DNA from 4 places in the Metabacillus indicus genome. Region 2 is predicted to be linked to each of the others. Evidence: riboswitches for the same ligand, from Rfam matches in the RefSeq annotation. Region 2 holds a riboswitch; each other region holds the start of a gene.
What was found. A riboswitch is a leader RNA that binds a small molecule or an ion and turns the genes downstream of it on or off. The one in region 2 is predicted to bind cobalamin.
Positions count from the first base shown of each region.

Region 1: another riboswitch for cobalamin. It lies ahead of ACK1LH_RS13105 (DUF4430 domain-containing protein); the one in region 2 lies ahead of metE (5-methyltetrahydropteroyltriglutamate--homocysteine S-methyltransferase).
Region 3: another riboswitch for cobalamin. It lies ahead of ACK1LH_RS04055 (ribonucleoside-diphosphate reductase subunit alpha); the one in region 2 lies ahead of metE (5-methyltetrahydropteroyltriglutamate--homocysteine S-methyltransferase).
Region 4: another riboswitch for cobalamin. It lies ahead of ACK1LH_RS10225 (cob(I)yrinic acid a,c-diamide adenosyltransferase); the one in region 2 lies ahead of metE (5-methyltetrahydropteroyltriglutamate--homocysteine S-methyltransferase).

Region 1 covers NZ_CP176757.1:2,573,594-2,581,513, reverse strand. The annotation lists gene ACK1LH_RS13125 (cytochrome c biogenesis protein ResB) at 1-235, shown strand, start outside; gene ccsB (c-type cytochrome biogenesis protein CcsB) at 256-1,431, shown strand; gene ACK1LH_RS13115 (response regulator transcription factor) at 1,662-2,384, shown strand; gene ACK1LH_RS13110 (ATP-binding protein) at 2,381-4,186, shown strand; cobalamin riboswitch at 4,264-4,449, shown strand; gene ACK1LH_RS13105 (DUF4430 domain-containing protein) at 4,598-5,011, shown strand; gene ACK1LH_RS13100 (ECF transporter S component) at 5,024-5,539, shown strand; gene ACK1LH_RS13095 (cob(I)yrinic acid a,c-diamide adenosyltransferase) at 5,620-6,198, shown strand; gene sigX (RNA polymerase sigma factor SigX) at 6,316-6,852, shown strand; gene ACK1LH_RS13085 (hypothetical protein) at 6,849-7,920, shown strand, end outside.
Region 2 covers NZ_CP176757.1:2,156,369-2,164,288, forward strand. The annotation lists gene ACK1LH_RS10810 (3D domain-containing protein) at 1-72, shown strand, start outside; gene ACK1LH_RS10815 (TetR/AcrR family transcriptional regulator) at 141-746, opposite strand; gene ACK1LH_RS10820 (peroxiredoxin-like family protein) at 911-1,561, shown strand; gene ACK1LH_RS10825 (peptide MFS transporter) at 1,721-3,214, shown strand; gene metE (5-methyltetrahydropteroyltriglutamate--homocysteine S-methyltransferase) at 3,259-5,523, opposite strand; cobalamin riboswitch at 5,671-5,861, opposite strand; gene ACK1LH_RS10835 (GNAT family N-acetyltransferase) at 5,932-6,711, opposite strand; gene ACK1LH_RS10840 (sensor histidine kinase) at 6,831-7,920, shown strand, end outside.
Region 3 covers NZ_CP176757.1:788,201-796,120, forward strand. The annotation lists gene ACK1LH_RS04035 (lamin tail domain-containing protein) at 1-453, opposite strand, end outside; gene ACK1LH_RS04040 (anti-sigma factor domain-containing protein) at 666-1,427, opposite strand; gene ACK1LH_RS04045 (RNA polymerase sigma factor) at 1,420-1,983, opposite strand; gene ACK1LH_RS04050 (ribonucleotide-diphosphate reductase subunit beta) at 2,160-3,203, opposite strand; gene ACK1LH_RS04055 (ribonucleoside-diphosphate reductase subunit alpha) at 3,221-5,491, opposite strand; cobalamin riboswitch at 5,676-5,860, opposite strand; gene dat (D-amino-acid transaminase) at 6,067-6,924, shown strand; gene nhaC (Na+/H+ antiporter NhaC) at 6,962-7,920, opposite strand, start outside.
Region 4 covers NZ_CP176757.1:2,037,716-2,045,635, reverse strand. The annotation lists gene ACK1LH_RS10250 (VCBS repeat-containing protein) at 1-661, shown strand, start outside; gene ACK1LH_RS10245 (cupredoxin domain-containing protein) at 1,117-1,566, opposite strand; gene ACK1LH_RS10240 (hypothetical protein) at 1,677-1,949, opposite strand; gene ACK1LH_RS10235 (M20 family metallo-hydrolase) at 2,150-3,400, shown strand; gene ACK1LH_RS10230 (diphthine--ammonia ligase) at 3,486-4,172, shown strand; cobalamin riboswitch at 4,218-4,402, shown strand; gene ACK1LH_RS10225 (cob(I)yrinic acid a,c-diamide adenosyltransferase) at 4,525-5,073, shown strand; gene ACK1LH_RS10220 (cobyric acid synthase) at 5,105-6,574, shown strand; gene cobT (nicotinate-nucleotide--dimethylbenzimidazole phosphoribosyltransferase) at 6,580-7,629, shown strand; gene ACK1LH_RS10210 (ABC transporter substrate-binding protein) at 7,656-7,920, shown strand, end outside.

The DNA of each region.
Region 1 (7,920 bases), 420 kb from region 2:
AGTAAGAAAAGACAATACCCTCTGGTTCCTTGGACTTGGCGGAGCCATTTTCATGATCGGTGTCACTCAGGGCATGTACTGGAATCACCGCCGCATCTGGATCAGGCGGAACGGGGATGCCATTCTCCTTGCAGGCCATACCAATAAAAACTGGTACGGCATTAAAAAGGAAATGGAAGCTGTGCTTGAAGGAACAGTGATTGAAAAGCCGGCTGACCAGTCAGATGAGAAATAAAGCGATGAGGAGGAAAAGGTGTGGCGGCTTTAAGCAGTAATTTGCTATTTGCAGCATTCTTTCTATACCTGGCTGCAACCTTTCTTTTTGCAGGAGCAATCCGCGACAAGAGAAAAGAATATAAAAAGCCTACAAAATGGGCGTCTGCAGGCATTGCGGTAACAATCGCCGGGTTTGCAGCACAGACCGGCTATTTTATTACAAGATGGATGGCTTCCGGTCATGCTCCTGTCAGCAATCTTTTTGAGTTTACAACGTTTTTCGGCATGATGCTTGTTCTGGCATTTATTGTCCTCTATTTTATTTATAAAGTATCGGTTCTTGGATTGTTTACACTTCCTGTTGCCTTGCTTCTGATTGCCTATGCAAGCATGTTTCCAACAGACATATCTCCGCTGATTCCGGCTTTGCAGAGCAGCTGGCTTCACATCCATGTGACCACTGCGGCTCTTGGACAGGCAATCCTCTCCATCAGCTTCATTGCCGGCGTTATTTATCTGCTTCGCACGGTTGATCAGTCTGTTAAATCCAAAAAGACGTTCTGGCTTGAGACGGTGATGTACGCCCTGGTTGCAACCATTGCGTTTATTGCGATAACAAGCACATTCAGAATCATGGATTATGAAGCTGTCTATCAATGGACAGATAAAAATGAACAGCAAGCGGAAATGGTCTATAACCTTCCTGCTCTTGTAGGTCCCCATAAAGGTGAGCTCCTGACAGAAGGAAAAATGGAAGCTGCTGTTGAAGTTCCGGCCCTGATTTCAGCACGAAAACTGAATACCGTGCTCTGGTCGCTTGGAACAGGATTGCTGCTTTACGGTGCGCTTCGCCTGATTTTAAGAAAGCGGATCTCCGCCTTTTTGCAGCCGCTCGTGAAAAACGTCAACCTGGACCTTGTTGATGAAATTGGATACCGTTCGGTAACAATCGGATTTCCGGTCTTCACATTAGGCGCGCTGATCTTTGCCATGATCTGGGCGCAGATTGCATGGACACGTTTCTGGGGCTGGGATCCGAAGGAAGTCTGGGCATTGATTACCTGGCTGTTTTATGCAGCATACCTCCATCTGCGGCTGTCAAAAGGCTGGCAGGGAGAAAAGTCGGCCTGGCTTGCTGTGATCGGTTTTGCTATCATCATGTTCAACTTGATTTTTGTGAACCTTGTCATCGCCGGTTTGCATTCTTACGCTTAAAATACGTTTTAAAAGAGCCTTCACTCCTATAAAGTGAAGGTTTTTTGGTAAAATAGGAAGTAATCATTCTTATGGCCGCTTACGCATTTCATTGTCTAGCTTCAGCGGCCAGCTCCTCTGCCAGAACAAAATCCCCTAAAAAGTCTAAACCCGGACTTTTCAGGTGATTTCTTATCTGGCTCCCGGAGCTGAACGTCCGCTTACACTTTTCTAATTCAGGAGGAACCTCTATGGAAACCAATCCAAACTATAAAATACTTGTTGTAGATGATGAAGACAGAATCAGAAGACTGCTGAAGATGTACCTTGAACGGGAAAACTATCAGATTGAAGAAGCCGACAACGGAAGCGACGCTCTGGAGATGGCTCTTGCAGAAGAATATGATCTGATTCTGCTTGATTTGATGATGCCGGGCATTGACGGCATTGAGGTGTGCAGACAGCTTCGCCTGAAAAAAGCAACGCCGATCATTATGCTTACGGCAAAAGGGGAAGAAGTGAACAGGGTACAGGGATTTGAGGTCGGCACAGATGACTATATCGTTAAGCCTTTCAGCCCGAGAGAAGTTGTTTTGAGAGTGAAAGCCCTTCTGAGACGCTCTTCGACGACTTCATTCCTTAAAACAGAGACAAAGGCCAAAAACGTGATTGTCTTCCCGCATCTTTCCATTGACCATGATGCCCACCGCGTTCTTGCTGATGGAAAAGAAGTCAGCTTAACGCCGAAAGAATATGAGCTTCTTTACTTTTTGGCGAAAACGCCTGATAAAGTGTATGACCGTGAGAAGCTTTTGAAAGAAGTATGGCAGTATGAGTTTTTCGGAGACTTGAGAACGGTTGATACACATGTTAAGCGTCTTAGAGAGAAACTCAGCAAAGTTTCACCCGATGCTGCCTCGATGATTGTGACGGTCTGGGGTGTCGGCTACAAGTTTGAGGCAGGCAGTGAATGATGTTTTGGAAAAGCGTAGTCGGTAAACTCTGGTTTACCATCCTGCTTCTCGTATCATTCGTCTTATTTGTCTTGACCGTTTTGCTGCTTCAATTTATTGAAAGCTTTCATGTGGATGAAGCCGAGAACGAACTGACGCAGCTGGCCAACAAAGTGTCTGTTATTTTGGAAAACCATGAAGACCAGGAGCTTGCAAGATCCATCACCTGGGAGCTTGCGGATGAACTGACAAGCATTGTGATAGCCGAAAACGAAAATGAATACTGGTTTTCACCAAAAAAGTATGAAAACACGCCAACCTTCAGCATGGAGGATATCCGCGCTGACAGAGAGCTGTCAAAGGTGTTTCAGGATCAGAAAAATGTAAGCAAGCTCACGCGGCTGCCTGAAGAACAGCAAAAAAACTCCGGAAACAAGGAGGAAGTGCTTGTAGTCGGTGTTCCCTATAAAACAAGTGACGGCAAGGACGGAGCCGTTTTTATGTCACAGTCCCTGCAGGCCGTCCAAAAGACAACCGAGCACACGACAAAATACATTCTTCTTGCGGCAGGTATAGCCATCATTCTGACAACGGTTTTTGCCTTTTTCCTGTCTACTAGAATTACCTATCCATTGAGAAAAATGAGAGAGGCGACACAAGAGCTGACACGCGGCAATTTTGATACAAAAGTTCCTATTTTGAGCCACGATGAAATAGGGGAGCTCGCCATTGCGTTCAATCAGATGGGCAGACAGCTGAAGTTTAACATCAACGCTCTCAATCAGGAGAAAGAGCACTTAACGAGCATTTTAAGCAGTATGGCAGACGGGGTTATCACGCTTAATATTGATGGAACGATTCTCGTGACCAATCCTCCTGCAGAACGCTTCCTGCAGTCATGGTACTATGAACAGAAAATGCAGATTAATGAAGGGGAAGAAATTCCGCCGGAAGCAAAGGAATTGTTCCAGCGGGTAGTCAACACAGAAAGAGAGCATATCGTTGAAGTAACCCTTCAGGGAAGAAGCTGGGTGCTTGTCATGAGCCCGCTTTACAATCAGTCGTACGTCCGGGGGGCTGTTGCCGTGCTTCGGGACATGACAGAAGAGCGCAGGCTTGATAAATTGCGCAAAGACTTTATCGCAAACGTCAGCCATGAACTGAGAACGCCGATTGCCATGCTCCAGGGGTATTCTGAAGCTATTGTGGATGATATTGCAAGCTCGGATGAAGAGAAAAAAGAGATTGCACAGGTTATCTACGATGAATCGCTCAGAATGGGAAGGCTTGTCAATGATCTGCTCGATCTTGCCCGGATGGAAGCGGGTCATATCACCCTTAATCTCGAGAGCATTTCCATTCATGAATTTATTGAAAAAATAAACCGGAAGTTCCAGGGACTTGCAAGAGAAAAAGACATTACGCTCACCTCCAGCATTACACTTGACGAACCTGAATTTGTTTTGGATCCGGATAAAATTGAACAGGTTCTGACGAATCTCGTGGATAACGCTATCAGGCATACACTTGAGGGCGGTACAGTCGAAATGGCTGTGCAGTCTGCTGCCGGCGGTATTAAAGTTGATGTGAAGGATACGGGCACAGGAATTGTCGAAGAAGACCTTCCGTTTGTTTTTGAGCGTTTTTACAAAGCAGATAAGGCGAGGACGAGAGGCCGCTCCGGAACTGGCCTTGGTCTTGCGATTGCCAAGAACATTGTCGATGCCCATTCAGGATCGATTAATGTGCACAGCAAAGTAAATGAAGGAACAACATTCAGTTTCTTTCTGCCTCGAAAAACCGTTTATCCTGATAGAATCTGACGAATATTCTTGTTTCATACGAAACACCTGTTGATGCCGCATGTCGTTTTAGGTACAATAAAAGCTGGATATAAAAGTGAATACGAAAAGAAACTGGTGCAAACTTTGCTTAATAGGGAATCAGGTGAAATGCCTGGACTGTCCCCGCAACTGTAAGTGCAGACAATACCTGCTTTTAGACCACTGTCAGAATTCAGACGGGAAGGTGCAGGCTTGAGGATGAAGCACGAGTCAGTAGACCTGCCGGGATCTTTCGAACGTTACTATTCTTCGGGGATTTGAGCATAGAAACGGCACAGGTATGGCATGAGTGCCTGCAGTTTCTTCTATGCCGTTTTAAAAGCCCATCTTCTATAAGATGGGCTTTTTGCTTTTCCAATACATACACAACAACAAGAGGAGAGATGGAACATGAACAAATTTTACAGTTTTCTCGCAATCATTCTTCTGACACTGATGAGTGCCTGCGGAAATGCGGCAGAGCAGCCTAAAACGGAAGAAACAAAACCTGCTGCTGAGAGCAAAGAGCAGGCTGAAGAGCTGAAAGCATCTGTCACGCTGACAAAAAATGAAATGGCAGAGAAAGTAGACGCTAAAGAAATTGCATTTGAAGAAGGACAAAACTTGATGGATGCCATGAAGGAGAACTTTGAAATTGAAGAGTCCGGAGGTTTTATCAACGGAATTGAAGGCATCCAGGCGAGCGAAGCGGACAAAACATACTGGCATTTAATCGTTAACGGGGAAGATGCCATGACAGGAGCTAATGACATTAAACTGAAAGACGGCGATAAAATTGAATTTGATCTGCGGAATTATGAGTAAGCGTGAGAAACAATGACAACAAGAAGAATCAGTCTTCTGTCTCTGCTTATAGCCTTGTCCGTTGTCGGCAGACTTTCCTTTCAATTTGTTCCGAACATACAGCCGATGACAGCCATCATCCTCATCACGGCGATTCTGCTCGGACCGGTTAATGGAATGATTGTCGCAGTGCTAGGCTGTTTCCTGAGCAACCTGCTGCTTGGCATGGGAACGTGGACAATCTGGCAGATGCTTGCATGGGGGATTCTGGCTCTCGTATTCGGCCTGCTTGGAAAAGCGGTTAAAAGAAACAGGCTGCTCATTTTTAGCCCGGCAGCTGTTCTTGCGGGATATCTTTTTGGATTCATCGTTTCTCTGAATATGTTTGTCCTGACAGATAACGGACTTGCCTACTATCTTGCAGGAATCCCGTTTGATACGATGCATGCAGCAGGAAACGGCATTTTCTTTCTTGTGCTGTACCCGGTTATGCAAAAAACGTTTCAGTATTATCTGTGTAAAAACGATTATGGCGTTACACTTCAATAAAATAATGGCAGAATAAGAGAGAGACTTTCTTTTTAGCTTAGGCAAGACAGTCTGAGAACAAAGGACAGGAGCTGCTGAATATGAATTTGTATACTAGAACCGGCGATAAAGGGAAAACAAGCATTATCGGGGGCCGTGTCGATAAGGATGACCTGAGGGTAGAAGCCTACGGAACAATCGATGAGGTAAACTCTTTTACCGGTCTTGCCATGACATGGATGAACGATGAAACTCTGAAAGACATGAAGCAGGAATTTGAAAAAATCCAGCATGAACTTTTTGACTGCGGAAGCGATCTTGCTGTCATCCACGGCAAGCAAAAGTATCCCTATAAAACAACACCTGACATGATTGAGTTTCTTGAAACGCGAATTGATGCGTACACAGCAGAAGCCCCTCCGCTCGAGCGGTTCATTCTACCTGGGGGAACAGAGGCGGCCGCTGCCATCCATGTGGCAAGGACCGTAGCAAGAAGAGCGGAGCGCTGTATTGTTTCGCTCAAAAAAGAAACGGAAATCAATGAGCATGTTTTAACGTATATGAACAGACTTTCCGATTTTTTCTTTGCGGCAGCGAGAGCGGCAAATGCCAGACTCGGTTCAAAAGATGTGGAGTATGAAAGAAGTGCCATCGTATTTACGAAAAAGAAAGAGTCATAATTTCTTTGAAAAGGAAGGCGGAAACTGCCTTCCTTTTTCTATGCAATCCCGATATAGTAAAAGATGTGTAACTTTTTATTCTTCATTCCGACTAATGTATTGATTGGAGGTTCGTTCATGGAAGAGGCCTTTCAAAGGATTTATGAAAAATATCACAGCGATCTTTTCCAGTTCTTGTTTTATATGGTGAAGAATCGTGAACAGGCCGAGGACCTCGTTCAGGAAGTGTATATACGAATATTAAAATCACACAGCAGTTTTGAAGGACGGAGCAGTGAAAAAACCTGGATCCTCTCCATTGCAAGACATGTTGCGATTGATTTTTTCCGCAAACAGAAAACACTCAAACAGCGAATTTTTGAAGCGTTTGACTGGGACCGAGAGCAAATACGGGATCATCAGCCGCTGCCGGAGGAAATCGCTGCTTTAAATGAAGAGATGCAGATGGTTTACCGGACGCTTGATACATGCACAGTCGATCAGAGGGCCGTCGTTATCTTAAGGTATATTCAGGGAATGTCCATTGCCGATACAGCAGCAGCCCTCGGATTTACGGAAAGCAAAGTGAAAACGACCCAGCACAGAGCGCTGAAAGCTCTGAAAAATAAATTATCTGAACACTCGATCAGGAAGGAGGGAATAGCAAAGGGATGAATCAATCAAAATGGAACGATGAGCAGATTACCGATAAACTTCAAGCAATGCCAGATATCAAAGACCGGAGGACGCAGCAGCAAATCTACACCAGTTTGCAGCAGCGTATGCACAAAAAGAAAGTTCAGTGGAAAACACCGGCTCTTGCAAGCTTTGCCGCCCTTTTTATTCTTTTAATCCTTTCACCCTTTTTCCTTCAGAACTTCCAGATGAGTGAAAGTAGGTCTGAGTACAGTGCGGATAAAGCAGCTGAAAGCGGCCAGGTGTCTGAAGAAAACGCAGACATGAAATTAGAAGCAAAATCTGCACCAGAGCCTGAGAAAAAATCATTTGTAGCAAGGACAAAGGACAATCAAACGATTGTAACGGTTGCCTATCCCGATCTTCAGGTTCAAAATACGATACCGCTCAGCTTTCAGTTCGATTCCTCTGACTCGTACATGACTCTTTTTGAGACGGCGCTGACTTCATTTGACCCGATGAGCGCCGGACTGAGTCCTTCTGCGCTCTCAGGAACAAAGCTCTCGTATGAGACAGGAGAAGAACGGATGTCTGTTGACATTAAAGGGAATTCCTATGCGGAATCAAGCTCAGAAACGGAAAACAGGCTCTTTACAGAAGGTCTTGAAGAGTCTTTCCGCTGGCAGGATGCCTCTCAGGCTGACTATTATACCCGCGGCGAAAAAGGAGCGGAAATCGGAGCGTATGGCTATCAGGATAAGCTGACTTTCAAAAAGTTCAAAAAGAAAGCCTATTTCCTGTATCAGGAGAGCCTGAACTCACCTAAATTCCTGGCGCCTTCTCTTCTATCCTTTAACAAGCTGACAGATGCCCTGACGGCTATGAAAGAAAAAGGGACACTCGGATTAAAACCGGTGATCGAAGAAACAGTTGTCATCGATGAAATAAAAGAAACAGATAATGGAGTAACCATTGAATTCACAGACGCCTCAACAATTGATGATAACGAAACAGATACACTGATGCTCGAAGCGATTTTGATGACCGCTAAAGATTTCGGCTACGAAAGTGTAAAATTCGAAGGAATCGAAGCCGGCAGAATTGGTG
Region 2 (7,920 bases):
GTACTGATGCCTAACAGTGCTGAAGCGCGAAAATGGGGCCGGAAAACGGTAAAAATTGAAATCCTTGATTGAAAAAGAGAACCCGCGGGTTCTCTTTTTATTTGCTTCTTGTTCTATTGTAATAGCAATTAATTATTCTGCTAAATCTTTTCAGATAAGACGGGCTTTATGAGAAGATCTTTAATATAATCAGCCATTTCTTCATTATCAGTATGGGACTTGCTGTATAGCCTCCTCATTCTGAAGCCTGATGCCATAAGAACAAGAAATTCCGCTGTTTTTAATGCATCTACTTCGTCAGATATGACCCCGTTTTTCTGACCGGAAAGTATCCAGAACTTCGCGAATTCAACCATATAGTGGTCAAAGTCCCTGAGTGCGTTTCTGGCTGTCTTATGATCATAGCGTCCGATAAAATAGACTAGGATCCTGTTAACAACACCCTCCGGATTGTTCATCGCAGCAAAGCTCATAGAAATTACCTCAGCAGGATCCTTCATTTCCTCTTTGCTTTTCCCCATCTTCTCAAAAAAAGCTTCATTGATTTCCTGGATTTTTTCATCTAGGACCATTGCAAGCAAGTCATCCTTGCTCTTTATATAGTGATAGATGGCACCTTTTGATAATCCGGTTTTCTTCATAATCATTGCAAGAGTCGTTTTTGAACATCCTGCCTCATTTATGAGCTCTGCCGCGGCATGAAGCAGAGCTTTTTCAGAACGGACTCTCCTTTCAAACTGCTTCATTTCTCGACACCTCCTTTCTTCATAATAAAAACAGACCATTGGTTTGTAAAGCGGTTTATTGTCAGTTTCTGAGTTATTTTGCCGAGATTGATTGAGCATATCCTTTTCCTTTTTGGACAAACATTCTTAAAATGAAGTGGACATTCCAAATAGGAGATGAGCGCATGACCACACTGCTTGAACAAATCAAAGAGTACAAAGAACAGTTTAAGAAGAAAGCACCTGCCGAAAAACAGGAATTGATGAAAAGAGCAACAGAAGAGCTTCGAGCTTCAGGAACTGCTCAAGGCTTGAAAGCGGGAGAAAAAGCGCCTGATTTTACCTTGCCTGATGCTGCAGGAAAAAAAGTAACCTTATCAGAGGAACTTAAAAACGGACCGGTTATCCTTACTTTTTACAGAGGCGGATGGTGCCCGTACTGCAATCTTGAACTGAAGGCATATCAAAGAGAGCTGGATGCGATTAATGAAGCCGGCGCAAACCTGATCGCGGTAAGCCCTGAAACACCGGATGCATCCCTGTCCACGAAAGAGAAAAACGAGCTGGACTTCCTTGTATTAAGTGACGAAGGCGGGAATGCAGGAAAAGCATATGACCTGGTGTTTGACATGCCTGATTATTTAATTGAAGTTTATAAGGACTCTGGCCTGGATGTTGCCGCTCATAATGGAAATGATGATTGGCGGCTGCCTAAACCTGCAACCTTTGTCATCGGACAGGACGGAGTCATTCTATTTGCGGAAGTGGATTCAGATTACACAAAACGGACAGACCCGAAAAAGGTTGTCTCCGTTGTGCAGAATTTAAATAAATAATGAAAAAGGGCAGAATGTTCTGCCCTTTTTTCGTCTCTTTTTCTTTACGTATAATTATTTTTATAAAGCAATAAAAATAGCAATTTTGCCGATTTTTTTTGACAATTCAATTTTAATAGTAGTATTATTATACATGGTAAAAAGGAGGCTTCTTGTAACATGTCATCACTTGACAAAGACAAAATTGTACAAAGTGTACCGCAAAAAGGTTTTTTCGGTCATCCTAAAGGGTTATTCACCCTGTTCTTCACAGAATTCTGGGAGCGTTTTTCCTACTACGGGATGAGAGCAATTCTTCTGTATTATATGTACTACTCGATGAAAGACGGCGGACTGGGTCTTGATCAGCCGACTGCCCTTTCGATCATGTCCATTTATGGATCATTGGTTTATATGTCAGGAATTATCGGAGGATGGATTTCCGACCGATTGCTCGGCAATACGAGAACCGTTTTTTACGGCGGCGTTCTCATTATGCTCGGCCATATTATTCTTGCGCTGCCAGGAAGCATTCCGGCATTTTTTGTTTCCATGTTCTTTATCGTAATCGGTACAGGTTTGCTTAAACCGAATATTTCGAATATTGTGGGTGATCTCTACAGCAAAGAAGATAACCGCCGTGATTCCGGTTTCAGTATTTTCTACATGGGGATCAACCTTGGCGGTCTGCTTGCACCGCTTATCGTTGGTACTCTCGGGCAGAAATACAATTTCCACCTAGGATTCGGAGTAGCAGCTGTAGGTATGTTCCTTGGACTTGTTGTGTTCATGCTCACTAAAAAGAAAAACCTTGGACTTGCTGGAACGAGCGTTCCAAATCCGCTTACTCCTGCTGAAAGAAAAAGTGTTTTCGGCAGATTGGCGATTGGCCTTGCCGTCATTCTTGTTTTAGGTGCTGTATCCATTTCTACCGGATTCCTGACAATTGACCGCTTTACATTCATGATCAGTATTCTTGGTATTTTGATTCCAGCAGCATACTTTATCGTGATGTACCGCAGCCCGAAATCAACAGATGTTGAGCGTTCACGCCTGATCGCTTATATTCCGCTGTTTATCGCGGCCATGATGTTCTGGGCAATTCAGGAACAGGGTGCGACCATTCTTGGCGCTTATGCAGATAAACGCACACAGCTGACGTTCGGAAACTTTGAAATTCAGTCGTCATGGTTCCAGTCGCTGAATCCGCTGTTTGTTGTTCTTTTGGCTCCGCTTTTTGCGTGGCTTTGGATTAAGCTTGGAAACCGTCAGCCGTCGACATCCAAAAAGTTTGCTTTCGGACTTTTCTTCGCCGGGTTATCATTCTTAGTCATGATTATTCCTGCATATACAAACGGCACAGATACTCTTGTTCATCCAATGTGGCTTGTGCTCAGCTTCTTCCTTGTTGTTCTTGGAGAGCTTTGCCTGTCTCCTGTCGGATTATCGGCAACGACCAAGCTTGCTCCGGCTGCTTTCTCAGCCCAGACCATGAGTTTATGGTTCCTGACGAATGCATCGGCTCAGGCAATCAACGCACAAATCGTAAAGTATTACACACCTGAAACCGAAATTGCCTACTTCGGAATTATCGGCGGACTCGCCATTCTTTTAGGGGCAATCATGCTGATTCTTTCACCGAAGATTCAAGCGTACATGAAAGGTGTAAGATAATACAAAAAAGCCTGTCCTCACAATGGACAGGCTTTTTTTGCGTATTAAACAGTAGTCTCTTGAACGGCTTTCTCTCTGCATATCTTCGCTGCTCTCACCATAATCTTCAATGCCTCAACGGCCTCTTTTTCCCCTCTAGTTTTAAGGCCGCAGTCAGGGTTCACCCAAAATTGGCCAGCATCCAGCACCTGCAGCGCCCTTTCAATATTACGGATCATTTCCGTTTCTGAAGGTATTCGCGGACTGTGAATATCATATACTCCAAGGCCTATACCCTTGCTGTAAGAGTATGTTTCAAACGAATGAATCAATTCCCCGTGGCTTCTTGAAGTTTCAATGGAGATGACATCTGCATCAAGCGCATCAATTGCTTCAATCATGTCTTCAAAGCTTGAATAGCACATATGTGTATGAATTTGCGTCTCTGGTTTCACAGAAGCTGTTGACCGTTTAAAAGCCTTGACTGCCTCTTCCAAGTATTGTTCCCTCATCTTTTCTTTAAACGGAAGGCCTTCTCTAAGCGCAGGTTCATCTACTTGAATCATGCCTATGCCAGCGTTCTCTAATGCTTCAACTTCTGCTCTAATTGCGAGAGAAAGCTGATTTAACACGGCTGCTCTGGGGACGTCGGATCTGACAAATGACCAGTTTAATATCGTAACCGGCCCTGTCAGCATGCCTTTTACCGGCTTGTCAGTCAGCCTTTGGGCGAACAGGGTTTCTTTTAATGTCATCGGCTCCTCAAAAAACACATCCCCGTAGATAACAGGCGGCCTTACGCACCGTGAACCGTATGACTGTACCCACCCATTTGAAGTGATGGCCATTCCTTTAAGTTTTTCTCCAAAATATTCGACCATGTCTGTCCGTTCGAACTCACCGTGAACAAGGACATCAAGCCCCAGAGTTTCCTGGATATCAATCCACTTTTTTATTTCTCCTTCAATAAACTGAGAATAGTCCGAATCCGAGAGAGTTCCTTTTTTGTACTTCAGCCTTGCAGCACGCACTTCATTCGTTTGCGGAAAACTTCCGATTGTTGTAGTCGGAAGCACCGGAAGGCTGAATTTTCTTTGCTGAGCCTCTTTTCTTTGAGCTGCGCTAACTCTGTCAGTGCTGTACTCATCAAAAGAAGCATGTACAGAATGCCGGTTTCTTAAGTCTGAAGCTGCAAGTTCTGATATCCCCTGATCATAAGCTGAAAGAGTCTCTTCTTCAAAATTCATAAATTTTGTCAGCAGGGTGATCTCTTGCAGCTTTTCATCCGCGAATGCCAGCGCGCTTTTAACAAGAGGGTGTAAATTCCCTTCACTCCCTGCAGTTACAGGCACATGAATCAGGCTGCATGAAGGCTGAAGAATCAGCCGGTCTCTTCCGACCTTCTCCAGAATTCGGTTTACCAATTTGACTGTTTTCTGAAGCTCTGCCTTCCAAATATTGCGGCCGTCGATGACGCCTGCCGCAAGCACCATGTCCTTTGGAAAACCGAATGCATTCAAATGCTCCAGTGTTTTGCCGCTGTCATGAACAAAATCAAGGCCTATGCCGTCAACAGGCAGCTGAATGAGCTCTTCATATTGCTCTGGACATTCAAAGTAAGTTTGCAGAAGAAGTTTTGTGCTGCCTAACCCTTTTTTGATTGTTTCATAGATTTTTTTCGTTTTTTTCATAAAGGCTGCATCCGCTGCAGATGTAACAAATATTGGCTCGTCTATTTGTATCCACTCTGCACCTTCTTCTTCAAGCTCCTTGAAAACCTGAACATATAAAGGGACGAGTTTTTCGAGAATTTCTTCTTTCTTTTCTCCTTTTGAAAGGGCTGTTAGAGTCAGCGGGCCGACAAGTACCGGTTTCCCCGTAATCCCGGCCTCATCCTTTGCTTCTTTAAATAGCTCAAGCAACCGGTTATGGATAAGGCGGGGTTCTGTTCCGTCAAGCTCAGGAACAATATAATGGTAGTTTGTATTGAACCATTTTGTCATTTCTGATGCTACTATGTCTTTGCTGCCCCTGGCAATCGAAAAATACGTTTGGAGTGATGACGGGTCCTGGTCCCTGAATCTTTCCGGAATCAGTCCGAACATAACGGCCGTATCAAGTACATGATCGTAATAGCTGAAGTCGCCTACCGGGACAAGGTCAATCCCCGCCTCGCGCTGTTTGACCAAATGAGAGAGCCTGATTTTCTTCATATCCAAATGAAACTCCCGCTCCGTCAGATCTCCTCTCCAAAACGCCTCAAGAAGCTTTTTCCATTCTCTTTTTTCTCCAATTCTCGGATATCCAAGGTTTGAATTTCTCATTTTCATTGCGGTTCCCCCGTTTTCATAGTTTCTCAGCTCTAAACATGAAAAAACTCTCCTTTTTTAAAAGAGAGTTTAATGGACACAGCTAACTAGAGTTGAGACACAACAAAGGTTTCAACATACCGCATCACCCTCCCTATTTCGCGTAGGCTTAAAGTGCATACGACAGGCAGGTCTCCTGGCTCTGGTTCGTTGCATGCTGCTGCCTTCCCATTCCATTGCAGAACAGTGGCTTCGTGCAGAATGCTCCCCATTACAGTGGCGCGACCGCACCGGATTTTCACCGGCTTCCCTTTTAAGCTTCCGCGTATAGCGTCAGCACCCATCGCTTGTCAACATATTATGAATATTTTTGTGATTGTTTTTAACAATAGCTGATGTTTTTCAATCTTGCAAGACATTTCTTATTATTCAGAAAGAAATTCCGATTACTTTCCATTTGGCAGCCTCATAAAATCCAAGCTTTTTATACAGTTCTCCTGCATCTGGATTGTTGTAGAATAAATAGAGTTCTTTTTCATCTCCATAATCCCTGCATATTCTCGCAATGACTTTTGAGGCATATCCTTTTCTTCTGTATTTGGGAGGAGTTGCAACGCCGGCAATAACAGCAGTCTTCTCGTGATCTGTATAAATTCCTGCAGTTGCTGCCATCGTGCCGTTTTCCTCAAAGTAATAGACACTGAGTTTTCCGGAGAGGATGCTTTCATACTGTTCATCCGCAAAAATTTCTTCACTCGGACCAGCCATTTTATATTCTTCTACTTGAATAAATAAGCGGTAAAGCCTGCGGCAATCCTCAAGACTTGTGATTTTGCAGACTTCGCCGGATATGCTGCCGGCTGCTCTATTATCGTATTTCATCATGACTGAGTCACTTTCAATCTCGGTTTTCACAATCCTTTTAATTGACTCAATAAGCTCCTGTTTCCCGAAAATTCTCCTGATGCCTGTTTCCTGAATGACAGGAATAAAAGCCTCTACATCAGCAGGCATTACAGAACTGCAGCAATACATTTTATCAGGATAATTGATAAGCAAAGCCGTCAATTCAGCATCTTGATACTGACCGAAAACCCTGACCTGTTCATCTTTCAGGTCTTCTGCAATCAAAGCGTTTACATCATGGTTTTTATCTAAAAAAGCGACTGCCTGAGGATATTGATCTTGTTTAAGCAATTTTATCGCCATTTCGCATCTCCCGGGAAAAATTTTGGCCAGTCTATAGAATATTCTAACATTCTCCGTCCATTTGATATATATTTTAATAGAGAAGAAATTTCACTATTTGGAGAATTAGGTGTGTGCCCATGGAAATGAAGGATGTACTGTTGAATTTATTGCTCGTTTTGTCACCGCTTCTCATCATCCAGTTATTGTATATGAGAAAAGAAACGAACAAAAAAATGAACAAATGGCTGTTTGCCCTTCTTCCTGCGCTTGCCATTGTCTTCAGCATGCTGTATCCCTTTATGATTGATGGAGAGTTTTTCTTTGATTTCAGACGGATTCCATATGTTATGGGGCTTTTGTACGGAGGATATCCGCTTGGAATCTTTTTATTTATCGTCACAGTCGGAACAAGGGTGCTTATTGGCGGCAGCGGCATTTATCCGACAATTGTCATGGCAGGAATACTCGTTTTGTTTGTCCCGATGCTGTCTTCGTATTATTTGAAAAGCAGGCTGAGAATGAAGCTCTCTCTTGTGACTGCATTTGTTCTGGGTTCTCTGCTGTTATCGATTATCCAGATTGAAATGATGTATAAAACGGCTTTTCATCCATCGCATTATTTGGAGCTGATTATCTTTCACATTTTTGCAGCGGTCATCGGCACGATTTTGTTTGAAACAATCATTCAAAATTTTTATTTGCTGAAAAGGGTTATAAAAGCGGAAAAGCTTGAAGTTGTCAGCCATCTTGCAGCAAGTATTTCACATGAAGTGCGCAATCCCCTGACAACAACAAAAGGTTTTCTTCAGCTGCTCAGAGATGATGAAATAAGCAGGGAGAAACGGGACGAATATATCAAAATCTCATTAGATGAATTGGACCGCGCTACGAATATCATTAAAGATTACTTAACCTTTGCGAGACCAGAGGCTGAACATCAAAATCCGATTTCCATACACAGCGAGCTGAAAAACTGCATGAACGTTCTGACACCGCTCGCCCAAATGGAAAATGTCCAGTTTAAAGAGGATTTCTGCGAGGAAGAGCTCTTTGTGCTTGGTGATTCGCTTAAATTCAAGCAATCCATCATCAATATTTTAAAAAATGGCATAGAGTCCTATCATGCCGGTGGCCTGATCCAGCTTTCTGCTGAAAAAGAAGATACATATGTAAAGATCACTATTTCTGATTTTGGAAAAGGCATGACGGAGGATCAGGTGCTGCGGC
Region 3 (7,920 bases), 1.4 Mb from region 2:
GATGAGAAGCGGCAGGGCAGTTGTCTTTGCTGCTGGGCTTTCTTGTTCAGCAGCTGCCTGTTCAGGGGCTTTTTCTTTTTCATCTGCTGCTTGTTCAGGTGAAGCGGGATGTTCTGTTTCTTTTTGCTCGGTTTGAGGGGTTTCCGCTTTTTGAGGTTCAGCCGGCTCCTCGTTCGTCACCGCTGCGTCTCCATGGCCGGGAACTTCAGCCTGCTGATTCCCTTTGTCTGCAGGCAATTCGTTTTCACTCTCTGGCTGCTCAGGAATTGGGGCAGGCTCTGATGGAGGTTCTGTTTCAGTTGTTTCTTTCTGGTCAATTACGATGGCTTCAGTCCCGTCAGCATTATTTTCTGCATAGACCATTGACGGAGCAAAAGCCGTTAGCAAATTTGAGGCAAGCATGACAAGAATGAAGGGAATAATGAGATAGGTCTTTCTTTTTTTGCGGGTCATGACAATCTCCTTTTTTACAAATTATTTACACAAATTCCATTTTAGATGGATGATGTAGTACTTAAATGAATTTTCTGTAAATTTATTGTAAATATTAGAGTTTATTGTTTAATTTTGGTGGTTTTTGCCGAAAAGGGCAGCGGCAAAATACGGAGAAAGGGGGTTTAAGCACAAAAAAAAGAGGGTACGGTATTACCGTACTCTCTGGGGGACTATAGCTGTGACGCAAGTACAACAGCGCCTTCAGGAGCTTTATTTCCTGCTTTTGGTTCAATCGTTATGGCTATCGTATCCCAGTTGAATCCGCCTTCCAGATTCATTTCGTACATGACGGCACCATGTCCGGATGAATCTGGAACGAATGAACCTGCCGCTACCGGCTTGTCATTTTCTATCAGCCATACCTGATATACTTCGCCTTCATTCAACTGCTTCAGCTGCTCGGCCTGAAGGAAGACCATTTCTTTAGAGTCTTTTTTCATCAGGGCTGCCATAGCTGTTGATTCGCTCAGCTGATCATCAACAGGTGCAAGTGCAACCTGTTTTTTTAGATCGTCCATACTGAAAGCTTTTTCCTGAGGTGGTTCATTCTCCATCTGAGTGACAAAATAAGCATTTCCAAGCAATGATGCAAAGAGCAGAGCTGCAACAGACGGGAGGACAAATCGGTTTGGCCGTTTTTCGGACTTGATTTGAACCGGAGTGTAGACCATCTTCTTTTGGTCATCTTTATTTTGCTCAACCACAGCAGAATCAGATTCAAACACATTTCCAAGAATGCGCTGCTTCATTTCCCGGGGAGGCTGCACAGGCTCAGAGAGATAAGGGAGGTCTTCGGTCAGCGAGGTTAATTCCTGAAATTCTTCTCTGCAATCAGGGCAGGACTCCAAATGAGCTTCAAACTCGGCCTTTTCTGCCGGTGTCAAATTTTCACTAAAATAATCATACAGCTTTTCACACATTTGGCTACTCATCCATAACCCTCCCTTCTTTTTCAAGCATGCTCCTCAGGTGTTTCAGCGCAAGCCTTATTCGTCCTTTCACTGTTCCAAGCGGTATCTGGTACACATCCGAGATCTTCTGCTGGGTAAACCCTTTAAAATAGAAAAGTTCTATCATCTGCTGCTGGTCCTTTTTCAGTTTGGACACAGCTTCTCTTAAAATCTCGCCTTTTTCCATCCATTCAACCTCATGTTCGACGGATTGTTCCGGAGTGGAAACAGAGTCCTTTTCTAATATTTCGACGGTGTCCGCCTTTTTATGTTTGCGAATCAGGTCAATGGCCTGATTTCTTGTGACGGTTAATAGCCAGGAGGTGAATTTTCCTTTGCTGCTGTCGTAGACACTTTTCCCGTGCCACAGCTTCATAAAAACATCCTGAAGAACTTCTTCAGCGAGAGTATGATCATGAGTGATGCGGAAGGCAAAAGAGTAAAGCAGTTTTTCGTAGCGGTCGTACATAGCTTCCAGAGCATCCTTGTCTTTCCTCAGGATCCTTTCGTACAACTTAGCGTCGTCGTTTACTGTCATCTCCTAATCTCCTCTAATTTAATCAGACATTCGTCTAAATTAAAGAATATCATTTATTGTCGCATATTGGAAAGCGGGAGACGGTTTATTCCTGCTGTAAAGCTAACGGATTAAATATAATTTTGTATCACATTTCCAAAAAAAAAACGCCGTAGTGGCGTTTTTTTACAAATGATTTACAAATCATCAAATCCGTTGTCAATTGAGTTGACCTTTGTATACTGTCTTGACTTCTGCTCGAAAAAGTCTGATTTTCCGAGGTCAACCTCTTCGTAGGCCTTGATCCATTTCAGCGGGTTTGTCCGGTTTGCTTCAAACGGACGCTCAAAGCCCAGCTGATTGCATCTTACGTTTGCATAAAATTTAATATAATCTTCCACATCCTGCATATGGATGCCGTCGATTTTGTTCCCGATAATGGTGCGTCCCCACTCGATTTCAAGGGTGGCTGCTTCTTTAAAGGTTTTCTGAACGAATGCTGCCAGCTCAGGTGTATTATACTCCGGATATTCGCGGAGAATTTCCTTGAAAATTTTCACGAACAGATCCACATGAATTTGCTCATCCCGATTAATATAGTTAATCATCGTGGAGGTGGCGACCATTTTTTGATTACGCGCGAGATTATAAAAATACGCGAATCCCGAGTAGAAAAAGAGCCCTTCAAGAATGACGTCATACACAATCGATTTCAGCAGGTTCAGCACATTCGCTTCCTCCGCAAACGCCTGATAGCCGTTTGTCACAAATTCATTTCTCTTCCGCAGCGTCGGTTCGCTGCGCCAGTATTCAAACACTTCATCCTGAACATGCTTTGGAACGATGCTTGATAAAACATATGAGTAGGAATGGTTGTGGATGACTTCCTGCTGGGCGAGCATAATCATCAGGGCATTGATGCTTGAGTCTGTGATATACTCCGCTACTTTTCCGGCATAATCAGTCTGGATGCTGTCAAGAAGGGCGAGAAGGCCGATGATTTTAAGAAATGCCTCCTGTTCGTCACCTGAAAGTTCGGGAAACTGTTTTATGTCCCCCGACATGTTGATCTCAAACGGCGTCCAGAAATTGGAGAGCATTTTCTTGTATTTTGCATAAGCCCAGGGATAGGATACGTCGTCCCAGTTTAAAACATTGGAGCTCCTTCCATTAATGATGGAAGTTGAACGGTTTGGTGCAGAAGCGTCCATGATCGGACGCGCGTTCAATGAATGTGTCATATACGATCTCTCCTTTATCAGCTTGCGCAGGATTCGCAGTCTTCGATATCGCTTGATGTTGACCGGACGTAGTAAGTGGTTTTAAGACCCGCTTTCCATGCTGTCAGGTGCAGGTCGAGCAGCTCTTTTGCTTTTATGGTGTTGCGGACGTAAAAGTTAAATGAGACAGATTGATCGATGTGCTTTTGTCTGGCTGCGTTCTGTTTAATGCTCCACATCTGGTCAATCAAATAGGCTGACTTATAAAACCAGGTGGTTTCTGCATTCAAGTCCGGTGCAGTAACAGGTATTTTGTAGTCTTTTTTCTCTTCAGAGTACATTTTTTGAAAAATAGGATCGATGCTTGCCGTGCTTCCCGCGAGAATCGATGTTGAAGCATTCGGGGCAACGGCCATTAAATATCCGTTTCGGATGCCGTTTACTTTAATCTTTTCTGAAAGCTCATCCCATGGCATAGAGTCAGATGTATAGTTTCTGTTCTTAAAGTAGTCGCCGGTATGCCAGCCTGAACCTTCAAAGACAGGATAGGCGCCTTTTTCTTCCGCAAGCCTCATGCTTGCCTGAATCGTGTAAAAGGCTATTTTTTCATAGAGTTCATCCGCATACTGAACGGCTTCTTCGTCTTCCCAGCGCAGACGCTTAAGAGCAAGAAGGTGGTGCCATCCAAAGGTTCCGAGGCCGACTGCCCGGTACTTTTGGTTTGTGAGCTTAGCCTGAAGAACGGGAATGTCATTTAAATCGATGACGTTATCGAGCATTCTGACCTGAACGTGGATCAGCCGCTCAAGCACATCATCTGACACAGCGCGGGCAAGGTTGATGGAAGAGAGGTTGCACACAACAAAATCTCCCGGTGTTTTAACAGTAATGATTTTGCCGTCTTCTGTATACTGTTCATCCATTGTTGTCGGGCTTTGGTTCTGAGTGATTTCTGTACAGAGATTGCTGCAGTAAACCATTCCTTTATGCGCATTGGGATTTTTCCGGTTCACTTCATCCCGGTAAAACATAAAGGGGGTCCCTGACTCAAGCTGGCTTTTCATAATGCCCTTCATAATGTCAATTGCAGGAACGGTAGTTTTTGAGAGTTCCGGATGATTGGCGCATTCCCAATATTTTTCGCGGAACGACCCTGCGCCTTTTTGCTCATCATAATAATCTTCCAAGGAGTAACCCATGACTTTCCGAACTTCATGAGGGTCGAACAAATGCCACTCTCCGCGGTTTTCAGCCTGTTCCATGAAAAGGTCCGGCAGGCAGACGCCGGTGAAGAGGTCATGTGTGCGTAAACGCTCATCCCCGTTGTTCAGCTTGGAATCAAGGAAGGAATAGATATCCTTGTGCCAGACGTCGAGGTAAACGGCGATCGCACCTTTTCTTTGCCCGAGCTGATCCACGCTTACCGCCGTATTGTTCAGCTGCTTCATCCACGGTATGACACCGGACGATACTCCTTTAAAGCCTTTAATATCACTCCCGCGGCTGCGGATTTTCCCGAGATAAACGCCGATGCCTCCGCCTGATTTTGAAAGATTGGCAATGTCTGTGTTGCTGTCGAAGATGCCCTGCAGACTGTCATCAACTGTATCAATAAAACAGCTGGACAGCTGTCCGACAGGCTTTCCTGCGTTTGACAAAGTCGGAGTCGCAACGGTCATATATAAATTGCTGAGTGCCCAGTACGCTTCTTTTACAAGCTGGAGGCGGTGTTCCGTTTTCTCCTTTGCCATCAGCGTCATGGCGATGACGAGATACCTCTCCTGGGGAAGCTCATAAACCGACTTGTCATAATCTCTCGCAAGATACCGGTCAGAGAGTGTCCGGAGCCCGATGTATGTAAAAAGCTTGTCTTTGTCATGGTCAATGACTTCTGAAAGCTGTTCAATTTCTTCTTCGGAATAAGAGTCAAGAAGGTGTCTGCTGTAGATGCCTTTTGCTGTAAGGGTTTTAATCAGCGACAGAAAGGTGCCGCCTCCTGATTCCCTGTTATATGCCGCTTCTTTATACAGCTTTTTTAGATAAATCCGGGCACAGAAAAAGGTCCATTCCGGCTGAAGCTCACTGATATTTGAAAGGCCTTCGAGAATGAGCAGGTTGGTCACCTGAGAGGCAGAACAGACAGTCCGGCCTTCCATGCTTTGAACAGCTCTTTCGGTGTATGTATGGAGGTCAAGCTCTTTAAAATCTTTTCCGGTTTCAGAAATAAAGTCAGTCAGCCGCTGCGGTGAGAACGGGGCTTTTTCGTTTGTCAGTTCGTTTACGATGACAGTGGTTATTTTGGTTGCCATAAGACATCCTCCTCATTTATAGTTCGGATTTCCGTATAACGGTCATTGATCTTTCAGGAAAAAAACTGCGGAAAATCAAAAAAACCGCCCATGAGAACATGAGCGGATCAAACGATAGAATAAGAGGGTGCACGCATCCCTGTTACTGGCCATCGTTTCATCTCCTCAGTCCCCGAAGAATTCGAAACTTCTGCAAATCTAAGGCAGGTCTCCTGACTTGTGATCACTCTGCGCTGAGTCCTTCCCATACATTTCTCTCGTACAGTGGTATTCCCAGTTCGTCACACTTACAGTTGCGGGGACAGTTCCGGATTTGCACCGGATTCCCTTTTAAGCCAACATGTTGGCACCTTGATTCGCTGATTATTTCAATATGTGGTATGTAGTTTTAGTAGTAAAATCAATATGTTGTGTTGTTTGATATTCTCATCATAAATGACATGGGTTATAATTTCAACTGAAATCTATGAAAATGTCGAAAGAAAAATAGAAAACCATTTTACAGTTCAGCGTGTTTCATCATACCATAGGTTAAAGGGAAGGTTACACTAAGTCTTATAAAAAGGAGATTTATCATGTACATACTTGTTAACGGCGAATATAAAAAGCGTGATGAAGTAGCGATTGATCTTGAAGACAGGGGCCATCAGTTCGGTGACGGGGTTTACGAGGTCATCAGGGTATATGATGGGGCATTTTTTGCGATGAAGGAGCATATGGAGCGGTTCATTCGAAGCGCAGAAGAAATCAAAATCGACCTTCCATATACGATAGGGGAGCTGACAGATCAGCTTGAAGAACTTCTCCGCCTGAATAAGACAGAAGACGGCGGTATCTATATGCAGGTTACAAGAGGAGCTGCCGCAAGAAAGCATCTGTTTCCTGGCAAGGGTACGGTTCCTGAATTAACGGCCTATCCAATTCCATGCTCAAAACCGGCAAAAGAGCAGGAGGTAGGGATTTCTCTCAGCCTGCTTGAAGACGTGCGCTGGCTCAGATGCGATATTAAAAGCCTGAATCTGCTGGGCAATGTCCTAGCAAAACAGGAGGCACATGACCGCGGGGATTATGAGGCGCTCCTTCACAGAAGCGGTATGATTACAGAGGGTTCTTCCTCCAATTTCTACGGGGTGAAAAACGGAAGTGTGTTTACTCATCCTGCGAATAACCTGATCCTGAATGGTGTTACGAGAATGAAAGTAGAAGAGCTTTGCAGACAGAACGGAATTGAGTTTCTGGAAGAAAGATTGAGCACTGAAGGTCTTGTCTCTCTTGATGAAGCATTTATCACATCTACGACCAGTGAAGTGATTCCTGTCATAAAGGTTGATGAAGGAAAGATTGGAGAAGGAATTCCAGGCCCGGTCACAAGAAAGCTTCAAAAGCTGTTTGATGAACTGATCGCAAAAGAAACGAAAGTGGTCGAGAAATAATAATAAAAATCCCGCCTGGTTTAGGCGGGATTTTCTGCTAGAGTGTATGTTTCCTGACAGGCAGGAATCCAAAAAGGACAGAAAACAATGGAGACAGGTAGAGAAAGAACGCAAATGGCAGGTACGCTATGACGTCCACACCGAGTGTCTGCGCGAAAAAGGCTCCGCTTACTCCCCAGGGAATAAGGGGATTGATCAGTGTTCCGGCATCTTCAAGGGATCTTGATAAATATTTCTTTTCAACGTTCAGTTTTTCATAGGCCGGTTTAAACGACTGACCGGGAATGAGTATGGACAAATACTGCTCTCCCGTTACGAGATTAACTCCGATTGAAGAAGAAATAGTTGCAAGGATCAGCTGCCCTTTGACTTTAATTCTCTCAATCAATCCGTTTAATAAAGTCTGGATCAGCTGCATTTTATCCATCAATCCGCCTAAAGCAAAGGCGATCATAATCAGCGAAATGGACCACATCATAGACTGAAGCCCGCCGCGGTTAAGCATTTGCTGGACGGTTTCCTGCTGAATATCAAACGCTGTTCCATTTTGCAGAACGGCTAAGAAACCGGAAAGATTTGTCCCGTCCTGAATGAGGAGACCTGTGATGCCGGCCGTTGCAATGCCTGCTGCAAGAGCAGGAATAACAGGAACCCGTGAGATGGCAAGTCCAATCACAATCAGAGGAGAGATCAAGGTCCATGGACTGATTGTGACGTGCTCTTTCATGACCGTCATAATTTCCTTAATGTTATCAAGTGTTGCTCCGTCAGCAGAAAGAGTTGTCCCCATATACCAGAAAAGTGCTGCTGTTATCGCATAAGCGGGAATCGTCGTTTTTGCCATATGGCGGATATGAGTAAAAATATTGACTTCAGCCACACCTGAGGCAAAATTCGTTGTATCTGACATCGGCGACATTTTATCCCCGAAGCATGCCCCGCAAATAACAGCCCCTGCAGCCCATTCAACGGGAACTCCTGCGGCAATGGCCACTC
Region 4 (7,920 bases), 120 kb from region 2:
TGTCACCGGAGACGGCATACCGGATACCGTCTTTCTGACAGCATCACAAACACCGGACAGTCCGTTTTTGCAAAACATCACCCTCAATATAAGAAACGGCGCCACGGGAAAAGTTCAGAAAATCCCGCTAAAAGAAAACGCAGGATATGATCCAACCATATTTCTGGGAGATTTCACGGGAGATAAAAAAGACGATATTCTTATCATCATTAATACCGGGGGAAGCGGAGGCATCATCCATGCATATATTTACACCTATGAAAACGGACAATACAAACTGATTTTCGATGATGAATCATTCAACAAATCGAACACCTATACAGTTACTTACCTTGATCATTTTAAAGCAAAGGTAACAAGCGCAAATCCGCCAAAAAAGTATCTGCTCGATCTTCAGTATAAAGGCAAAGAATATTTGAGCGAGATCTACAACAGCGACGGGACGCTGAAAGAACCTGTTGAGGGGTGGGTCGCCCCGCTTTCAGGACTGTACCCTGTTGATTTTGAGCGCGACGGCATTTACGAACTGGACACCTATCAGAACATCGCAGGCAGATACAGCGCTGATGGTCTGGGGTACATGATGAATGTTCTGAAATGGGACGGCACTGCTTTTAAAACAGACCGGCAGAGCATTGCTGTGTTTGGGGAGGAAACTTAAGAAACGGGGAACCTGCTGTTTGCCTTCTGGAGACAGATAAATGTTGCAGCACTTATGTGACTCCTTGTAACTGAGTTTTTGTTGATAAACTGTTTTTGCTGCACTTACGCGGCTACCTGCAGCTGTGTTTGTGTTATTAAACCAGTTTTGCAGCACTTATGCGGCTTCCTGAAGCCGAGTTTATGTCGTTAAACCAGCTTTGCTGCACTTACGCGGCTTGCCGCAGCTGAGTTTATGTTATTAAACCAGCTTTAGAGCACTTATGTAGCTTCCTGGACCTGAGTTTGTGTTGTTAAATCAGCTATACAGCACTTACGTGGCGGCCCGCTGCTGAGTTTCTGCTGCAAACAATATTCACAGCACTAGCTGAATTGAAAACTCACACAATCGGAACCTGCCGTTTACCTGGAAATAAAAAGAGAGCTGTAGTTTTCGCAGCTCTCTTTTGTGCTGGATTAATCCACAACAATATAAGCAATCATCGGCGCACCCTGGCCATGGCTGGAATGCGTATCGCAAATTAGGCGGTAGGTTCCTTCTTCATCAAATTTTAAAGGTATGACCGCTTTTTCACCTTTTTTGACCACACCTTTTATGTCTGTTCCTTCAATCCTGAAGGGATGCTCCGCGCCATTTACTCCGTGGATGGTCAACGTAACGGCTTCACCTTTTTGAATTGTAATTGAGCCGGGATCAAAACGGTACGCCTCAATTTTTCGCCCGTCATCCGCTTTAGATGTGAATTCTCCGGTCACCATATGGATTTCTGCCTTCTCATCTGCATGCTGGGCGGAAATGACCTCAGCTGCATCCTGATTCAGATAAAACCAGCTTCCGGAGCCAATAACCGCAAAAAGAACAGCAGCAATCACAATCCATTTTTTTCTTATAACTACAAATCTCATATTTTCCCTCCCAGAGCAGTTGATTACCATACTATATGCCCGTCCGGGGGAAACTTGTCTGCTGTTTTTAAGCGCAAAAAAAGGATGTCCGGCCCCAGACATCCTTTTTGTTATTCTTCAGTTAAAAATTCCGGTGAAAACAAGTTATAAGAATCTTCTTCCTCATCAATCTCCCGATAAACTTCAGAGTATGTTCTTCTCCTGCGGTTCAATTCTCTGAATTCAGCTTCAAGGAAATCAGCCTGATCGTGAGAGAGCTTTATCGTGACTTCATTCTTATTTTCATCTGCTGCTTTCAGCAGAACATAACTGTCCGCAAAATGCCTCAGAGTCACATTGCTTAATGTAATTTGCATTTTATCAAGTTCATACCTTGCTTTCATGAAAAGAAGACCTCCAGTGGCCGATATTCGTTATCTCTTATAGTTTATCGGTTTCACCGGAAAAGCACAATAGAACGGCAGAAATGGACAAAGTGTAAGAACTTAGGTTGAATCCTTTTACATTTAGAAAAATGAAAAGAGCTCCGTTTTCCTATAGTATAAAGACAGAATATTCTATTACTTTTAAAGGAGGGTCATACATGCCTGAACAGACACTGACCATCAATAAAACCCGATTAGAAGAAAGAATTCATAAACTCGCTGAAATAGGAAGAATTGGCGAAACCGGAGTTTCAAGGCTCGCATTGTCAAAAGAAGATAAACAGGCAATGGAAACAGTCAAAGGCTGGATGGAGGAAGCAGGCCTTGCCGCACGGATTGATCACTTTGGGAATCTGATTGGCAGGCTTGAGGGAAAAAGAGCTGAAGCACCTGTCCTTATGCTCGGGTCCCATATTGATTCGCAGCCGTATGGCGGAAGATTTGATGGAGTCATCGGTGTTCTAGGGGCAATCGAAGCAGTTCAGACGCTGCAGGAGAATTCAGTTATACCAGATATGCCAATCGAAGTTGCTGCTTTTTGTGATGAAGAGGGAGCGCGATTTAATAAAGGATTATTTGGCGTCAGAGGGATTCTCGGCAAACTGGAAGAGGGAGAACTTGACCGGAAGGATAAAGATGGCATAACACGGCGGGATGCGCTGCTTTCGTTCGGATGTGATCCTGAGCGATTTAAGGAGTCAGAGTACTCTCCTGGAAGCATTTCAGCCTACCTTGAGCTGCACATTGAACAGGGACCGGTTCTGGAAGCGAAGGATGCACCAGTCGGGATTGTAACAGGCATTTCGGGACCGTTATGGCTGACAGTTGAGCTTGAAGGCTTTGCAGGCCACGCCGGTTCAGTGCCAATGCATATGAGACAGGATGCTTTAGTTGGAGCGGCCAAGGTCATAGTTGCCCTGAATGATCTCGCATCAGAAGATCCATCTGCACCTACAGTGGGGACCGTCGGGAGCCTGAAGGTTTTTCCTGATTCACGGAACATCATACCTGAAAAAGTGATGTTTACGGTAGATCTCAGGGATATTCAAATGGAAAGAAGAAATATCATAGAAAATCAGTTGAGAAAACGGCTGCATCTGATCTGCGAGGATCACGGACTGACATATACGGTTTCTGAAGACACAAACAGTGAACCGCGCTATTGCTCGGAGGACATTATGAATACTATGAGGGCAGCGAGCAAGGAGATTGGTCTGGATGCGCCTGAACTGATGAGCGGACCTTTTCATGATGCACTCGCGATGTCTTATGAATGTGATTACGGGATGATTTTTGTCCGCTGCAAAGACGGCATCAGCCATAATCCAAAGGAGTTTTCAACGATGGAAGATATATCGCTTGGAACAGAGCTGCTGTACAGGACAGCCTTAAAATTGGCAGTGAAATAAACAAAGCTGTCTATTTTTCTTTTTGACTAAACATTCTGAACCCATCATAATCAAGGCTATACTCTTGATGGGATGGTGGAAGTGAATGAAAAAGAAAACAGCTGTATCCTGGAGCGGAGGGAAAGACGGATGCATGGCCCTTCATAAACTTGCAGCCGAGGGGCATGAAATCGCATGCCTTATAACGACGGTTCCGGCTGAAACAGGAAGAACATTCGGGCACGGAGAGAAAATAGATGCAATCAAACAGCAAAGTCTAGCGCTTGAAATACCTGTGCATTTCATCTCATGCACCTACGAAAGCTATACGGATCACTTTATCGGTGCGCTGAAAGAGTTGAAGGAACAATACGGCCTGACAAGTATTGCTTTCGGCGATCTGTATTTGGACGAGCACCGGGAGTGGGGCGAAAAAGCTTCTGCAGCAGCGGGCCTTGAACCGCTTTACCCTTTATGGATGAAAAAAGAGAACGCCATATATGCCCTTCAGCAATTTGCCGAAAGCGGATATAAAGCTGCTGTGATTAGAGTAAGGGATGACAAACTTGATCCGTCCTGGCTCGGAATGGAGGTTAATCAGCGATTTATTGACCGCGCCTTAAAAACAGAAATATGCCCTATGGGCGAGGCTGGTGAATACCATACATTCGTCTATGACGGGCCGCTGTTCACAAAGAAAATCGAGGTTACATTCGGGAACGTTCTTCAACTGGAAACGACAAAAAGACTGGAGCTTGAGAAAGCCGTTTTAAGAGAAAAAACAACAACATGAAAAAATCTTGATGACTTTTCCAGTTTTATAGATTACAATGAACAAAAAATATGATTCTTTTAAAGTGCCTGAATACTCAGGATAATAGGGAAGCCGGTGGAAATCCGGCGCAGCCCCCGCTACTGTAAGCGCAGATTGAACTGAATCGCCACTGACTCTAATGTCGGGAAGGCTCAAGTATCAAGATGAAGCGCAAAGCCAGGAGACCTGCTTTAATTGATTTTTGCTTGTTTTTCGGTGGGAAGAACGAGTCAGGAACCCTTGTATGCGTTAGTTCACTATGCTTATTTAGGCCTTGACTGTCTTCAGTCAGGGCCTTTTTATATTGGCAAAAAAGATGGGAGATGGATGTATGGCGATTAAAAACGAAAAAGGAAGAGTACTGGTCTATACAGGCAATGGAAAAGGAAAAACGACAGCAGCAATCGGTCTTGCCGTGCGGGCTGCAGGAAGACAAATGAACGTGTCCATTCTGCAATTTATTAAATCTCCTGAGCGGACTTATGGTGAGAGAGCAATACTGAATGCTCTGCCCGGAGTCAGTATTCAGCAGCTCGGGGCCGGATTTACCTGGACCAAAACACCCGAGATTCACCGGGAAGCTTTAAAAATGGCTTGGATAAAAGCAAAAGAAACCATTCTAAGCGGGGACTCTCATGTTGTCATTCTGGACGAAATCAATAATGCCCTTGCCATTCAGACTTTTCCTGTGGACGATGTTCTTCCTCTTGAAGACGTCATTTGGACCATTCAAAACCGTCCCCCTCATGTCCACCTTGTCCTGACAGGCAGAAACGCCAAAAAGGAAATCAGGGAAATCGCTGATCTCGTCTCTGTGATCGACGTTGAAAAGCATTATTACGATGAAGGTGTCGACGCAATTTATGGAATTGAATATTAAAAGAAATGAGAAGAAAAAGGCGCTTCGACTCATGATTCAGGGGACACATTCCGATGCGGGCAAAAGCATTCTGACAACCGCACTGTGCAGGATTTTCATGCAGGACGGGTATAAAACGGCTCCCTTTAAGTCACAGAACATGTCACTGAATTCATACATAACAAAAGACGGGAAAGAAATCGGCAGAGCACAGGGAATTCAGGCAGAAGCAGCAGGAACAGAAGCTGACACGGATATGAATCCGATTTTAATAAAACCTTCAGGTGAAATGGAATCACAGGTTGTTTTTCACGGCAGACCGTATGCTGTCATGAACGCCTCAGCCTACCGGGAAGACTTTTTCACCCTTGGTCTTAACGCGATTAAAGAATCTCTGCACAACCTAACAAGCAACTATGACGCGGTCGTAATTGAAGGGGCAGGGTCTCCTGCTGAAGTCAATTTAAATGACAGGGAGCTCGTCAACATGCGCGTTGCAGAGATTGCGGATGCCCCTGTTTTACTAGTTGGAGACATCGATAGAGGAGGGGTATTTGCAAGTCTTGTCGGAACGCTCCAGCTTCTTGCGGAAAAAGACCGCAAACGGGTTGCCGGAGTTGTTATCAATAAATTCAGGGGAGATCTTGCCCTTCTTAAACCGGGGCTCCAATGGTTTGAGGAGTACACAGGAATACCCGTTGTTGGTGTTCTCCCGTTTATACCGGACCTTGAAATTGATGGCGAAGACTCTCTCGTCCTCAATCAGTACTCCCAAGGCACAAATCTTGAGGGAGATTTGGATGTTGCAGTTCTTGCCTACCCAAGACTGTCTAATTTTACAGATATCGATCCTCTTAGACTGGAGCCTGATGTGAATATCCGCTTTGTCAGAAAAGCCTCTGCATTTGGCCGGCCTGATCTTATTGTCCTGCCAGGCAGTAAAAACACAGCTGAAGACCTTCATTTTTTAAAAGAGACCGGACTTTTTGACAAAGTGCTGTCTGCTTATAAAAATGGAACCCATATCATCGGGATATGCGGCGGGTATCAAATGATGGGAGAAAAACTGTCTGATCCAGTAGGCGTCGAATCCGGCATTATAGAACAGGACGGGCTTGCCATTTTCCCTGTGTCAACTGTCCTGTATGCGGATAAGAAAACCATTCGGACGGAAGGACCTTGTGCCGTCTCAGGATATGAAGACCTTACTCTTTCAGGTTACGAGATTCACATGGGACAAACTTTGCTGTCTGATGCTCCTTCACCATTTTCAATCCAGAAAGGGACCGGTGAAGGGTACACAAAAGGTCACGCAATGGGAACTTATTTGCACGATGTGTTTCACAACGACGCATTCAGATGGCGCTTTTTGAACAGGCTCCGGAGCAAAAAAGGGCTGCAGCCGATTGAGCGCTCGCTCTTCTTTCGCGAATTGAAAGAAAGAGAATTTGACAGGCTTGCAGATCATGTAAGAGCTGCATTGGATTTAGATAGAATCTATGAAATCATGAAAAGGAGGTGAAAAAAATGATTGATGTTTATCAGATTATTGATGCGATAAAACCGTTAGACAAAGCAAAGGGACAGGAGGCAGAAGCATACATAAACACACTGACCAAACCTTTACAAAGTCTCGGTGAAATTGAACGATTAGCCGTACAGTTAGCAGAAATGACAGGAGAAGTAAAACCCGATGTTTCACCTCCTGGCGTGATTGTCTTTGCAGCGGACCATGGGATTGCTGAAGAAGGCATCTCTGCTTATCCGCAGGAAGTGACAGGTCAAATGGTCAGAAATTTTTTAGCAGGCGGAGCTGCAATTAATGTGTTCACAAAGCGCGTAAACGGACTCCTTGAAATCGTGGACGCAGGCGTTAAAGCAGACATACCCGGTGTAAGAACCGAGAAAATCGGATACGGCACAAAAAATTTCGCAGCTGAGCCTGCCATGTCGCGAAAAGATGCACTTAGGAGCATTCAAATGGGAATGAGGCTCGCGGAAGAAACCATTGAAAGGGGCGCAAAGCTGCTGATTCCCGGTGAAATGGGCATCGGCAACACAACTTCGAGCAGCGCCATTTCAGCTGCCCTGACCGGAATCAAACCGGAAGATCTGACTGGAAGAGGAACAGGCATTGATTCGAAACAAATTTCGTTTAAATCAGAGATCATCCGCAGGGCGCTCGAGCTTCACAGGCCGAATCCAAATGACCCGCTGGATGTTCTTTCAAAGGTTGGCGGATTTGAAATCGGCGCAATGGCAGGAGCCATGCTCTTTGCAGCTTACCGCAGGATTCCTGTTCTGCTCGATGGCTTCATTTGCACGACTGCAGCTCTATTGGCAGCACATTTAACGGAACATGCTAAGGATTATATGATTGCAGGACACCTGTCGGTTGAACCTGGGCACCTTTTAATTTTGGACAGGCTGGGCAAAAAACCGCTTGTTTCAATGGGACTGCGGCTTGGAGAAGGGACCGGGGCTGCCCTTGTTTTCCCTTTTGTCCAGGCAGCATCAGACATGGTTAAGAACATGGCCACGTTTGATTCTGCAGGTGTTTCAAAAGAACATATTTAAAAAATTGAATAAAGGCGGAAAAACCTATGAAATTACCTACATATTTTACTCGAATAACCCTGATCCTGATGCTTCTTGCAGGCATCCTTTCTGGCTGTGCACAAGGAGACCAAACACAGCCTGCCGGCACAAAGAAAGAGCAGGCTGAAAAAAGTGAAGCTTCTTTTCCAGTAACGGTCACAGATGATGCAGGAAATGAAATAACCTTAGAGGAAAAGCCGGAGAAAATCGTGTCCCTGCTTCCGAGCACGACGGAAATCCTTTTCGCTCTTGGACTCGGGGATGAAATTG